Regions from separate parts of the Sphingobacterium corticis genome, predicted to be linked through region 1. Evidence: riboswitches for the same ligand, from Rfam matches in the RefSeq annotation. Region 1 holds a riboswitch; each other region holds the start of a gene.

The links. A riboswitch is a leader RNA that binds a small molecule or an ion and turns the genes downstream of it on or off. The one in region 1 is predicted to bind S-adenosylmethionine.
Region 2: it holds a riboswitch for S-adenosylmethionine, as region 1 does, so the genes downstream of both, metF (methylenetetrahydrofolate reductase [NAD(P)H]) here and metE (5-methyltetrahydropteroyltriglutamate--homocysteine S-methyltransferase) in region 1, are expected to answer to the same signal.
Region 3: it holds a riboswitch for S-adenosylmethionine, as region 1 does, so the genes downstream of both, ACFSQ3_RS11535 (5-oxoprolinase) here and metE (5-methyltetrahydropteroyltriglutamate--homocysteine S-methyltransferase) in region 1, are expected to answer to the same signal.

The regions. Positions count from the first base shown of each region.
Region 1 covers NZ_JBHUMA010000004.1:423,757-428,032, reverse strand. Annotated here, with positions in the region: gene metE (5-methyltetrahydropteroyltriglutamate--homocysteine S-methyltransferase) at 1-2,283, opposite strand, end outside; SAM riboswitch class I at 2,357-2,472, opposite strand; gene ACFSQ3_RS03155 (response regulator transcription factor) at 2,536-3,225, opposite strand; gene ACFSQ3_RS03150 (sensor histidine kinase) at 3,260-4,276, opposite strand, start outside.
Region 2 covers NZ_JBHUMA010000004.1:602,982-607,257, reverse strand. Annotated here, with positions in the region: gene ACFSQ3_RS03925 (SusC/RagA family TonB-linked outer membrane protein) at 1-1,219, opposite strand, end outside; gene metF (methylenetetrahydrofolate reductase [NAD(P)H]) at 1,523-2,479, opposite strand; SAM riboswitch class I at 2,541-2,645, opposite strand; gene ACFSQ3_RS03915 (adenylyltransferase/cytidyltransferase family protein) at 2,811-3,290, shown strand; gene ACFSQ3_RS03910 (nucleotide sugar dehydrogenase) at 3,365-4,276, shown strand, end outside.
Region 3 covers NZ_JBHUMA010000006.1:1,288,069-1,292,344, forward strand. Annotated here, with positions in the region: gene guaA (glutamine-hydrolyzing GMP synthase) at 1-1,358, opposite strand, end outside; gene ACFSQ3_RS11530 (DUF72 domain-containing protein) at 1,441-2,319, shown strand; SAM-I-IV-variant riboswitch at 2,357-2,449, shown strand; gene ACFSQ3_RS11535 (5-oxoprolinase) at 2,496-2,765, shown strand; gene ACFSQ3_RS11540 (DUF2891 domain-containing protein) at 2,787-3,911, opposite strand; gene ACFSQ3_RS11545 (TetR/AcrR family transcriptional regulator) at 4,075-4,276, shown strand, end outside.

The DNA.
Region 1 (4,276 bases):
TACCATGGATTCCAACGCAGCTTTGGTTTCTGGCCAAGCACGTGTTTTCAATCCACAGTCTGGATTTACCCACAATTGCTCCGCTGGAACTACTGCTTTCGCTTTGCGCAACAAATCCACCATCTCGTCTTTGCTAGGCACACGAGGCGAGTGAATATCATAAACACCAGGACCGATATCGTTCGGGTATTTGAAATCACCAGCAAAAGCATTCAATAATTTCATTTGAGAACGAGATGTTTCGATAGTAATAACATCTGCATCCATCGCAGCAATATCCTCAATAACGTTGTTAAATTCCGAGTAACACATGTGCGTGTGGATTTGCGTATCATCATCTACATTTGAAGACGATACACGGAACGAACGAACTGCCCAGTTTAAGTAATCTTTCTGATCCGCTTTGCGTAACGGTAAGCCTTCACGAATTGCCGGCTCATCGATCTGAATGATTTTGATTCCTGCTTTTTCTAATGCTTGAACTTCATCCAAGATCGCTAAAGCGATTTGATAAGTGGTGGTAGAACGTGGTTGATCATTACGAACGAATGACCATTGCAAAATCGTAACCGGTCCGGTCAACATACCTTTTACCGGACGATCTGTCAAGGACTGCGCGTAAGAAGACCAACGGACAGTCATATCTTGCGGACGATAAACATCTCCATAAATAATTGGAGGTTTCACACAACGAGAACCGTAGGATTGTACCCAACCGTACTGCGTAAACGCGTATCCTGCCAACTGCTCACCGAAATATTCTACCATGTCATTACGCTCGAATTCTCCGTGTACCAACACGTCGATATCCAATTGCTCTTGTAAACGGATCGTGTTCTCCGTTTCTTCAGCAATTGCTTTATCGTATTCTTCTTGCGTGATAACGCCTTTTTTCAAATCTGCGCGCCACTTACGTACATCTTTTGTTTGTGGGAATGAACCGATCGTTGTTGTTGCGAAATCTGGCAAACCAAACTTAGCTTTCTGCGCTTCTTTACGTTTTGCAAATACCGACGTACGTGTCGCATCTGCATCAGTGATATTGCTCACACGGCTTTTAACATCCGGTTTGTGGATCAAAGGAGATGTGCGACGGCTTTCTGCCGCTTCTTTGTTTGCTTCATAACGAGCAGTGGTTGCTGCATCTACTTCGCCATCAGCCAAAACAGCTAAATCTTTTACCTCCGCTAATTTTTGTTTTGCGAAAGCCAACCAGTTTTTAACTTCCGCCGGAAGCGATTCTTCGTTTTTCTCGTTATCTAAGTCGAAAGGAACGTGTAGTAGGGAAGAAGAAGGACCAACCCAAACGCGATCTTTACCCAAAGCATCAACAGCTTGTTTGATCTTTGCCAAAGATTTTTCGTAGTCGTTTTTCCAAATATTACGGCCTTCTACCACGCCTAATGACAAAGTAAGTGAAGCTGGAACTTTCGCTAAAATCGTGTCTAGCTGATCTTCACCACGAACTAAATCAATGTGTAAAGCGTGAACTGGAAGATTCAATGCTAAATCTTCGTTATCTTTCAACGCTTCGAAATAAGTCGTTGCGATCAGCTTCGTATCACCAGCCGCAGCATTTAATTTTTCGAAAACAGTTTTATAAAGTGCTTTTACTTTCTCGTCGATATCTAACGCCAAATAAGGCTCATCGATTTGAATAAATTGAGCGCCAGCTGCCGCCAGTTTGCTTACAATTTCTTCGTAAACAGGCAATAAGCGATCGATCAAATCAATGCGCTCGAAACCAGCTTCTTTTTCTTTACCCAATAATAGGTATGTGATGGGGCCGATCAAAACAGGTTTTGTATCTAGACCTAACGCTTTTGCTTCGTTATATTCGTTCAAGAATTTTTCGGAGGTCAACTCGAAAGTTTGATCTTTCGTGAATTCAGGAACCATGTAGTGGTAGTTTGTATCAAACCACTTCGTCATCTCCATTGCTGTTACGTCGACGCCTTCCGCCTGGAAACCACGTGCTAAAGCAAAGTATAAATCTAAATTATATTCACCATCAATCTTGTCCAATAATGATTCGTAACGTGCAGGCACAGCACCTACCGTTAAAGTCAAATCCAATACTTGGTCATAAAAAGAAAAATCGTTGGAAGGAATAAGCGCGATGCCGTTTTCTTTTTGCAGTTTCCAGTTGGCTTCGCGGATACTTTTTGCGGTATTAAGAAGTTCTTCTTTGGTAATCTTTTTTGCCCAGTAAGCTTCGTTTGCTTTTTTTAGCTCTCGAAAAGGACCTACTCTTGGGTAACCTAAGTTGTTTGTCGTTAACATAGTTTTATTCTCTAATTTTTATTTTCAATTGATAATTTTGCTATTAGAGAAGGCCACAAGAAACAGTGACTTCAGCTTATCTTTCCCCTATTAGTCCCTCGCAGGTAGAAGTAGAATGTAGCACCTTGTTCAAGCGACAGGTTGCTAAGGCTTCAACGGGTCTATTCCCTCTGCCTTTCTCTATAAGCACTACAAAGTTATAGAACGAAAGTAGAAATTCAAAATTTAAAATGAAATCCAGTAGGTAGGCTATTAACTTACTAATAATTTGTAGCCTTTACCATGAACATTTACAATTTCAACGTTTGGATCTTCCTTTAGATATTTGCGAAGTTTACTCAAAAACACATCCATACTGCGGCCGGTAAAGTAATTGTCGTCGTGCCAAATTTTTACCAATGCTTCCTCGCGTGTAAGTACATCGTTTTTCTTCAGGCAAAGCAATCGAAGCAATTCCGCTTCCTTGGTAGAAAGCTTTTGTTGCTGACCTTTGTAAGAAATAACTTGACTGGTATAATCGAAGAAATAGCCACCAACCTCAAACTTATCGGGAGTTTCATCTTCTTTATCTCTGGAAGCTCTTTTCAATAAGGCGTTAATACGTAACAGTAATTCCTCAACGCGGAAAGGTTTGGTAATATAATCATCTCCGCCTAATTCGAAAGCTTGCGTTTTATCTTCCATCATACCTTTCGCAGTCGCGTAAATAATAGGTACAGTTTGATCTACTTTGCGGACATCTTTACCTAAGGAAAAGCCGTCTTTCTTCGGCATCATAACGTCGAATATGCATAGATCAAACTCGTCCTTTCGGAAAGCATCCATTGCTTCGACACCGTCTTTGCACAGCACCACATCAAACTTTCCTTTAAGTTCCAGATAATCTTTCAAAAGATCGCCCAAATTTGGATCGTCTTCTGCGAGTAGTATTTTTTGAGACATAGATTTCTATTTAAAAATGTGATGAATGGTCCGATTAAGCTTGTTCGGAACTCATCAACGGTAGTGTTACTTCAAATTGTGTGCCTTTATCCTTCTCACTTTTTACCGTGATTTTTCCATTCAGAATTTTAATAATATTATTAACATAACTCAAACCCAATCCAAATCCCTTCACATTGTGGATATTTCCAGTCGGGATGCGGTAGAATTGATCGAAGATTTTTTCCTGATGATCTTTTGACATACCTACGCCTTTATCCGCAACAGATAGCACGATGGTGTTTTTCGTGTTGTAGGTACGCACGGTGATATCCGGTGTTTCCGTGCTGTACTTAATGGCGTTATCAATCAGGTTGAACATCACATTTGATAAATGTAGCTCGTCGCCAATCACGACATCTTTGGCAGCTGATAAATCGATGTGAAACTGGCCTTCAGCTTTTTGTAACTGCAATTGCATGCTATCCAATACGCTGTTTGCAAGATCATTTACATGCACTTTCGTGCGTTCCATTTTCAGGTTTTCTTTTTCTAAGCGTGCGATGTTGAGCACGCGTTCGATATGCGATCCCAGTCGGACATTTTCATCGTAGATGATATTCGCCAATTTGGCGACACGCGTTTCATTAGAAGCTATTTCTTTGTCGCGAAGCGATTCGCTGGCAATCATAATCGTAGCTACTGGCGTTTTAAACTCGTGCGTCATGTTGTTGATGAAATCTGTTTTCATCTCGGATATTTTCTTTTGGCGGAAAATGATGGTAAGCGTATAGGCAAAACAGCCAACCAATAAAGAAAGTAACGCCAAGACACCCGCTACCATAAAGCTCATGTTTCCGGCGATATGACTTTCTTTTGATGGGAAATAAATAGAAAGCAAACCCGGCGACCGTCCTTGATCTCCTTGAAAAAGTGGTGTGGCGTATTCGGTAGCATTATCAATTCGTTGGAAATCCTCGTCATCCACGTTATAGGCCGCTTGGATTATCGGCGCAGCGTTTGGCCGCGGACGAATCTGCATAAAAAACGGCGAAGCAATTCCGCGGTTATA
Region 2 (4,276 bases), 180 kb from region 1:
AAAATCGAACCTGCGTACTTTCGTTTCCGCCATCTAAACTCAATGAATTGGTGAATGTGGTACCTGTGTCGAAAAACTTCTTTCTCTCGTTTGGATAGGCTTGCCACAAAGAACGTTCCGCGGCACGAGTTTGTGTGGCAGGGTCAAATTGGAAGTAATATTGTCCATCGAATTTAGGGCCCCAAGCCGAACTTGTACTACGCGTAGACGGACCATCAGGACCATCAAGAAATGAATGGTAACGCACACCTTCTGCACCTTGTCCATATTCATATTGATAGTCTGGCCATCTAGATATGGATTCCATGGTGCTGTTTGAAGTGAATGTTACTCCGATTCCGTTGCCAATGCGACCGGATTTAGTAGTAATGACTATAGCACCATTGGCTCCGCGTTGCCCGTACAATGCCGTGGCATTCGCACCCTTTAATACCGTAAGCGTTGCGATATCTTCAGGGTTGATATCATTAATCCCTGTACCAAAATCCGTCGGAGAATCTCCACCGAGGTAAGCGCCATGTCCCGTTCCCACTTGATTTCCACTACTATTGCTTACCACAACGCCATCAATAACAATCAGCGCATCGTTGGCACCTGTTAAGTTATTCTCACCACGTAAGATAATCTTATTAGATCCAGCTGGTCCACCGCCAGAGCGGACAAGGTTTACACCGGCAACACGTCCCGACAGCGCTTCACTCCAATTATTCGGTAATGCTTCAGTGAGTTGTTCACCTTTCAATTCAGTTGCCGCATAACCCAACGCTTTTTTTGTACGTTCAATGCCTAAAGCAGTAACGACTACTTCTTCTACTTCGCTCACAATTGGTAATAAACGTACAACCGTGGCGGCGGTAGACTCATCGGCAACTATAGTCTGCGTTTCGTACCCCAACGTGGCTATCATTATTGCACTACCCGAAGCAACCGATATGCTAAATTCTCCATTTTTTGAAGTGGTTGCCACTATTCTATCAGCAACTCGAACCGTAGCCCCCGCAACAGGTTGGTTGGTAGCTGCATCAACTACGCGTGCTGAAAATCGTAGTTGATCTTGCAGGGAAATGGCCGTTTCGAAAAGTGTTGAATGTCTTTCGGCTTGTGCCGTTTTTACGGAAAATAACAGTAAAAAAGCGATAGCGGTAAAGCGTATTCTTCGGTTATTTTTTCTGTCGAAAGTGAGGCGACCAACGGTTGATCGGGTAGATGAATCTATCATTTTTTCCAATTCTTAAAACTCCAGAAAAAAACTACAGGCAATACAAATCCTACCAGCGTTGCTCGCTGTTAAATCAATCGAAAAGTAAATATGATTTTTTTAGAATGATCTATTTGGGTGAATCCAAAATGGCACTTGTTGTTTAGTTGTTTTTTCTTTTGTTTGACGATGCAAAACTAGCCATCGTAGAATGAGGAAGGGCTAAATGTTTGGTTAAATAATTATTAACTTTCTGTTTACTAAACAAGTAATGCTTGCGGACGAATCGGCAAGCATTTAATCTTCACATAATATGTGGAATGTTTACGCTAACTTTTCGACAATACGCTTGCTCGGACCTGGATTACTCATGGTGTAGAAATGTAAAACTGGCGCACCAAAATCGATCAATTCCTTACATTGTTGTACTAACCATTCTTCGCCGACTTGACGCACATCTGCATTGGTTTTGCAGCGCTCTACCGCCTCAGAAAGTTCCTCCGGAATATCCAAGTGGAAGATGCGAGGCAAGGTGATTAATTGCTTCTTGGTCGTCAGCGGTTTTAATCCCGGTATTATCGGGACATTAATGTCGTGTTCACGACATTTGGTGACAAATTCTTTATAGCGATCTACATTAAAAAACATTTGCGTAACGATGAATTCTGCGCCCATGTCCACTTTCTTCTTCAGCCATTTAAAGTCGGTTTGGGAGTTCGGTGCTTCGAAATGTTTTTCTGGATATCCGGCTACGCCGATACAAAAATCCGTTTTAGAAGATGTGTTGATATCCTCATGTAAATACCTTCCATCGTTCATATCTTTTACCTGCTTCAAAAGATCCGTTGCATAAGCATGGCCACCTTCCGTCGGAATAAAATCTGCATCGCCTTTCCGCGCATCACCGCGTAGTACCAACACGTTATCAATCCCCAAGAAATCCAAATCGATCAACGCATTTTCGGTTTCTTCCTTCGTAAAACCACCACAAATGAGATGTGGAACGGCGTCGACTTTATATTTATTCATAATCGCAGCACAAATTGCCACAGTTCCGGGACGTTTACGGTACGAAACGCGCTCGAGCAATCCATTAGCATGTTGCTTATATAAATAATCCTCGCGGTGATAAGTAACGTCGATAAACGGCGGATTGAATTCCATCAATTCGTCCATCGTTTGAAATATACTCTGTATTCCCTGACCTTTCGCGGGCGGTAGCAACTCGAAGGAGAACAATGTTTTTCCTTGCGCATTTTTGATATGATCAATGATCTTCATACGTATCTTTTTGTTGAATGGAAGGCTTGCAGAGGATGGTGTCGCTCGCGTGGAGCTCGTCCGCTTATCGTTCCCAACGGCTAATTGGGTAGATTGTAGCACCTTGACATGCGTCAGGTTGCTAAGGCGTCCTTGGTTCTAATCCCTCGACCTTTCTCTATAAGCTATCGCAAATATGTGAAAACCGAATGGCATAACAAAATGAAGAGGTACTTTAATTTGCTTGGGAGCATTGTCCACCATTTGTCCCCGGTACATTTGGTGTACATCGTACACTACCAATAGAAAAATCTTTTATTCTTGTAATGAACAAACAAAAGAATCACACAACATGGAAAAGCAGAAACAATCGGATTACAATCCTGGACCACGCATCGGTATTACATTCTCTACGTTTGATTTATTGCACGCCGGACACATTATGATGTTGGCGGAAGCCAAAAGACAATGCGATTACTTGATTTGTGGATTGCAAATGGACCCAACATTGGATCGCCCGGAAAAGAACGCACCTACTCAAACGGTAGTAGAAAGATATATTCAGCTACGCGGATGTTCGTATGTTGATGAAATTGTACCTTATTCTACGGAACAAGATTTGGAAGATATTTTGAAATCTTTTAAACTCGATGTGCGTATTGTGGGGGATGAATATGCCGAAAAGAACTTTACTGGACGTGAATACTGTGAGAAAAAAGGCATTGAGCTTTATTTCAATAGCCGTGACCACCGTTTTTCGAGCTCCGGCTTACGTCGTATTGTAGCTGAAAAAGAAGCGGAGAAATTGGTTCGCGAAATTACGCCACAGTAGTAAAAGGCAGAGAAATCTGCTTTACGGTTTTTTGATGTTCCGTATAAACAGACATTTTAGTACATTCGTGGAGAATGAAGAAAATAGCTGTTATCGGACAAGGATATGTCGGGTTGCCTTTGGCATTGGCATTTGCTCCGCACACACAAGTTTTGGGCTTTGATATCGACGAAGCGCGTGTTGGCGAATTAAATAGTGCGATTGATCGAACGAAAGAAGCCGATCAGGAAACGCTAAAGGCAACCCTTCAATTGCATGCTGAATCAGCGGGTGCACGCGGTTACGCCGCATCTTCCTCGGAAGAGGATTTACGCGCTTTCTCTATCTATATTGTTACTGTACCCACTCCAATTGACGAATTTAACGCGCCGGATTTACGTCCTTTGCGCGCGGCAACGCGGATGTTGGGAAAAGTGCTGAAGCAAGGCGATATCGTGATCTACGAATCGACAGTTTATCCTGGATGTACGGAAGAAGTTTGCGTGCCGATTTTGGAACAGGAATCCGGTTTACAATTTAATACGGATTTTTTTGCTGGATATTCTCCCGAACGCATTAATCCAGGCGATAAGGTCAATACGCTGACCACGATAAAAAAAGTGACATCAGGATCAACTCCTGAGATAGCCTTAGCAATCGATGGGCTTTATAAAACCATTATTACTGCTGGAACACATTTAGCGCCAAGCATTAAAGTTGCCGAGGCATCCAAAGCCATAGAAAATGCACAACGCGATGTAAATATTTCTTTTGTCAATGAATTAGCATTGATTTTCGACCGAGTCGGCATTGATACGCAGGATGTATTAAAAGCAGCCGGAACAAAATTTAATTTTTTGCCTTACAAACCTGGATTGGTAGGGGGGCATTGCATTTCTGTTGATCCTTATTATTTAGCACATAAAGCCGTGCAATTAGGTTATCATCCGAATGTGATTCTTTCCGGTCGCCGCGTGAATGATTCTGTGGCAGAATTTATCGCTTCA
Region 3 (4,276 bases), on a different contig from region 1:
TCACCCATCACGCCAACTGATTGCACCGGCAAGAAAATTGTTCCAGCTTGCCAAATCTTATCGTACCAACCTGCTTCGCGCAAATTGCGTATGTAGATATCATCTGCTTCTTGCAAAATCCGTACCTTTTCAACAGTAATATCGCCTAATATACGAATTCCTAATCCAGGCCCTGGGAACGGGTGTCTTCCTAAGATCAGCGGATCGACTTCTAACGTTTTACCAACACGTCTAACCTCATCCTTAAACAATGTTCTTAACGGTTCGATTACCTTCAATTTCATGTAGTCAGGCAATCCGCCCACGTTGTGGTGAGATTTGATGGTTGCAGATGGCCCATTTACAGAAATAGATTCTATCACATCTGGATAAATAGTTCCCTGACCCAACCATTTTGCTTCAACGCCATCCGGCAATTCCGCTTGTATTTGCTTCGCGGCATCGTCGAATACATCGATAAAAGCGCCGCCAATGATTTTACGTTTTTGTTCCGGTTCAGAAACCCCGGCCAATTTACCGTAGAATTGATCTTTAGCATTCACGCCTTTGATGTTCAATCCCATATTCTCGTAAGAATCCAACACTTCTTGGAACTCATTCTTACGTAGTAAACCATGATCCACAAAGAAGCAATGTAATCTATCGCCGATCGCGTGATGCAACAATACCGCAGCAACGGTAGAATCCACGCCGCCAGATAGCGCCATAATCACGTGATCATTTCCTAATTGTTCTTTCAAATCAGCAATCGTCATTTCCACGAATGCATCCGCCGTCCAATCTTGCGTACAGCCGCAAATATCTACGACAAAGTTTTTCACCAAAACCTGCCCATCGGTACTATGCGTTACCTCCGGGTGAAATTGGATTCCATACGTGCGCGTTCCTTCGATATGATAAGCCGCAACACGCACCTTATCTGTACTTGCGATTACGCGGAAATTGGAAGGAACTTCTTTAATGGTATCACCATGCGACATCCAAACTTGCGATTGCGTTGGAATTCCAGCTAATAATGGATTTTCCTGATCCACAAACATCAAGTTTGCTCGACCATATTCGCGAATTTCAGAAGGCAAAACCTCTCCCCCATTATGCTGTGCCAGATATTGAGCGCCATAACAAACGCCAAGCACGGGGTAATCTCTTGTCATCGAAGCAAAATCAACCTGCGGAGCATCTTCCTGACGAACAGAATATGGACTTCCGGAGAAGATAATTCCTTTTACGGTTTCATCAAAAGCAGGGATATTGTTGAACGGATGAATTTCGCAATAAACATTCAGCTCGCGCACACGACGTGCAATCAGCTGCGTATATTGTGACCCAAAATCGAGGATAATAATTTTTTCTGACATGGCGCAAAGTTACATATTCAAGATGATTTTTGCACGCCAAATATTTGTACCTTAGCATTTACACTATTCGGATTGACACAACATGAAATTTGGCAGCGTAAACGACCCTTCTTCGATTGATTTTTCACTTCCTGAAACACCAAAGGAAACCCTTAATTTGCTCAAAAAACAGCAAAATAACGAACCATTCGAAGCGTATGTGGGCTGCGCCAAATGGAACAAAACGGACTTAAAAGGTTTCTATCCGCGGGGTACCAAAGATGAGTTGACGTATTACGCTACGCAATTTAATTCCATTGAATTAAACGCGACTTTCTACAATTCCCCTTCGAAAGATCAGGTAAAAACGTGGAAAAATAAAACGGGAAACGACTTTAAGTTTTTTCCTAAAATTCCGCAATCGATCAGTCATTACAGCCGCCTGCTCAATACGAAAGAAAAAGTGACGGATTTCGTTGATTCGACCGTACTATTCGAGGAAAAGTTAGGCATGGGATTTCTACAACTGCATGATAATTATAAACCGAAAGATTTCGATCGCCTAGCTGAATGGCTTAAAGACTTTCCGGCAGGATATCCACTAGCGGTTGAGGTACGAAACGAAAGTTGGTTTGCTGACCAAGCTGTCGCTGAAAAGTTCTACACTTTACTCGAAGAAACCAACAAAACAAATATCATCGTTGATACTGCTGGACGCAGAGATATGCTGCACATGCGATTGACCACTCCTATTGCATTTATTCGTTATGTCGGGGCGAACGCACCTTCAGATTACAGCCGATTGGAGGATTGGGTAAAACGAATTGTGGAATGGAAAACAGCCGGTTTGCAGAAGCTTTATTTTTTCATTCATCAGAACATCGAAAAAGAATCTCCTTTACTGGCTACGCACTTTATCACTTTAATTAATAAAGAACTCGGGTTGAATCTCAAATTACCGAATAATGACAAATTATTTTAAAAATCATTTGGTTTGAAAAATAAAGTCTACTAGATTTGTAGAGTATTCAGAATTGCAGATGCAATACCAACCGAGTTTTTACCGCGGTGGTCATTATAATACGGGATTTAGTCCAAAAGAAAACAGACCCGCATTGCTGAATACAGTTTATGGTTACACATTAATTCTAAACGAGTATGCACACACCACAGGAACTGTATCAACATCTTATTCAAAATTTCCATCAATATTCTGTTCGGGAATTGATCAATCTAAACAACGATTTAGTGCGTAATGCTTCTTGGGGATCGCACAAAGCGACGTTTCGAACGGCAGTATTAAATAGTTTGGCTAGAAAAGGCGTGGATTTATCGCCGATTACGTCACATGACGATGGTTTTACTACCATTCAGCTGGTTCCGGTCGATTTAGATGAAAACAATTCATTGATTCCCTTAGCGTGCTAAGGGAATCAATGGAAAGGTTATTTATTGATTCGTGATCGCATAAAGAGCAAATGTTCCCAACCAATGCGAGCCCATATAATCGTCTTCCTTTGTCAAATTAGGCAAGCTAAATGACATGTGCTCATCCGCGATTTTGCGCAAATGATTTAGTTGTGGAAGTTCGTGCGTGATACCGTACAAACAAGCTGCGCGACTGTAATTCAAGCCATCTAAATGTACCAGTTGCCCATCAGTCCGATCTTTAACGATAGCAGGGTCCAGTTTGAAGTCAGCTTCATAAACTTGAGGAAGAAACTGCTTCAACCATTTATCGTAACGATCGCCTCCTAATAACTTGCTCATTAAATACGCTTCTTCCAAACATGGAGAGAGAAAATCAGATCCACTCGGTTCGTAAGAGAAATCGCAGTTCTTATCGTTCTCAAACAATCGTACAGCATGTTCGGTAATAGCATCGATTAAAGCTTGATCTTTCGCTGTAATGGCGTAATCTAACATCAGCGACAAGCCGAAGGCTGTATTATCATGCTTTCCAGAACGGATTGGATAAACCAATTTCGGTAAATAATCCATCAATTTCCCGCGGAGCAACTGCACTAATGGGTCCAGTGATTTCGCCCAGCGTTTTGCATCTGGATCTTCCCAAGTAATCAGTTCTTCTTGAAGCTTGAACAACCAAGCCCAGCCATAGGTACGCTCAAACGATAAATTGTTTTTATCCTCGAAGAAAGCTTTCTCGATGGCAGCATTCTCGTCGGTGATGTGCGCGTTTAACATACTGCGAACTTTTCCATCCGCATCTAAATCACTATGACTTTTCAGCAGTTTCATAATCGACCAATAGCCGTGCACAGAAGAATGCCAATCAAAACATCCGTAAAAAATCGGACGTAAAACGCGAGGTGGTTTCAAATCCGCATCGCTGCCAATTGATTGTCCTAACTTGTTTGGATATTCTACATTGACGCAATGCACGGGCATGTCAAAAATCGTCTTTGCCTGCTGTTGACTTAACTCAAATTTCGTTTCAACAGGTTCTTGATCAACGTGCTTTTCCGCCGGATCATTTCCGCAAGAAAACAATCCTTGAACAGCAATTAATACTATCGGAATCAGCGAAAACCGTACGCGTGCAGATTTATTCATGTATGAGGTTGTTAAAGTTTTGAGGTTTAAAGATAGGAAAAATGAAAAAGCTTGCCACAGAAAGTTTGCAGGTTGGAAAATGTATTTGAATTGTCATAGTTCAAAAATGAGTTCTACGACATTTTGAAATAAACGTTTCAGATTATACCTTTGCTTCCACGTTATGGCAAGAAATGTTGAATTTAATGAGGAGTTAGCCATCCAAAAAGCAATGGAAGTTTTTTGGGAAAAGGGCTATAATGGCACTTCATTACGCGATTTGACAGAAGCGATGCAAATCAATAGTAGCAGTCTATATAACACCATTGGTGACAAGGAACAACTATATTTTCGCTGCATTAAACACTATACAGATATTCGGAAAA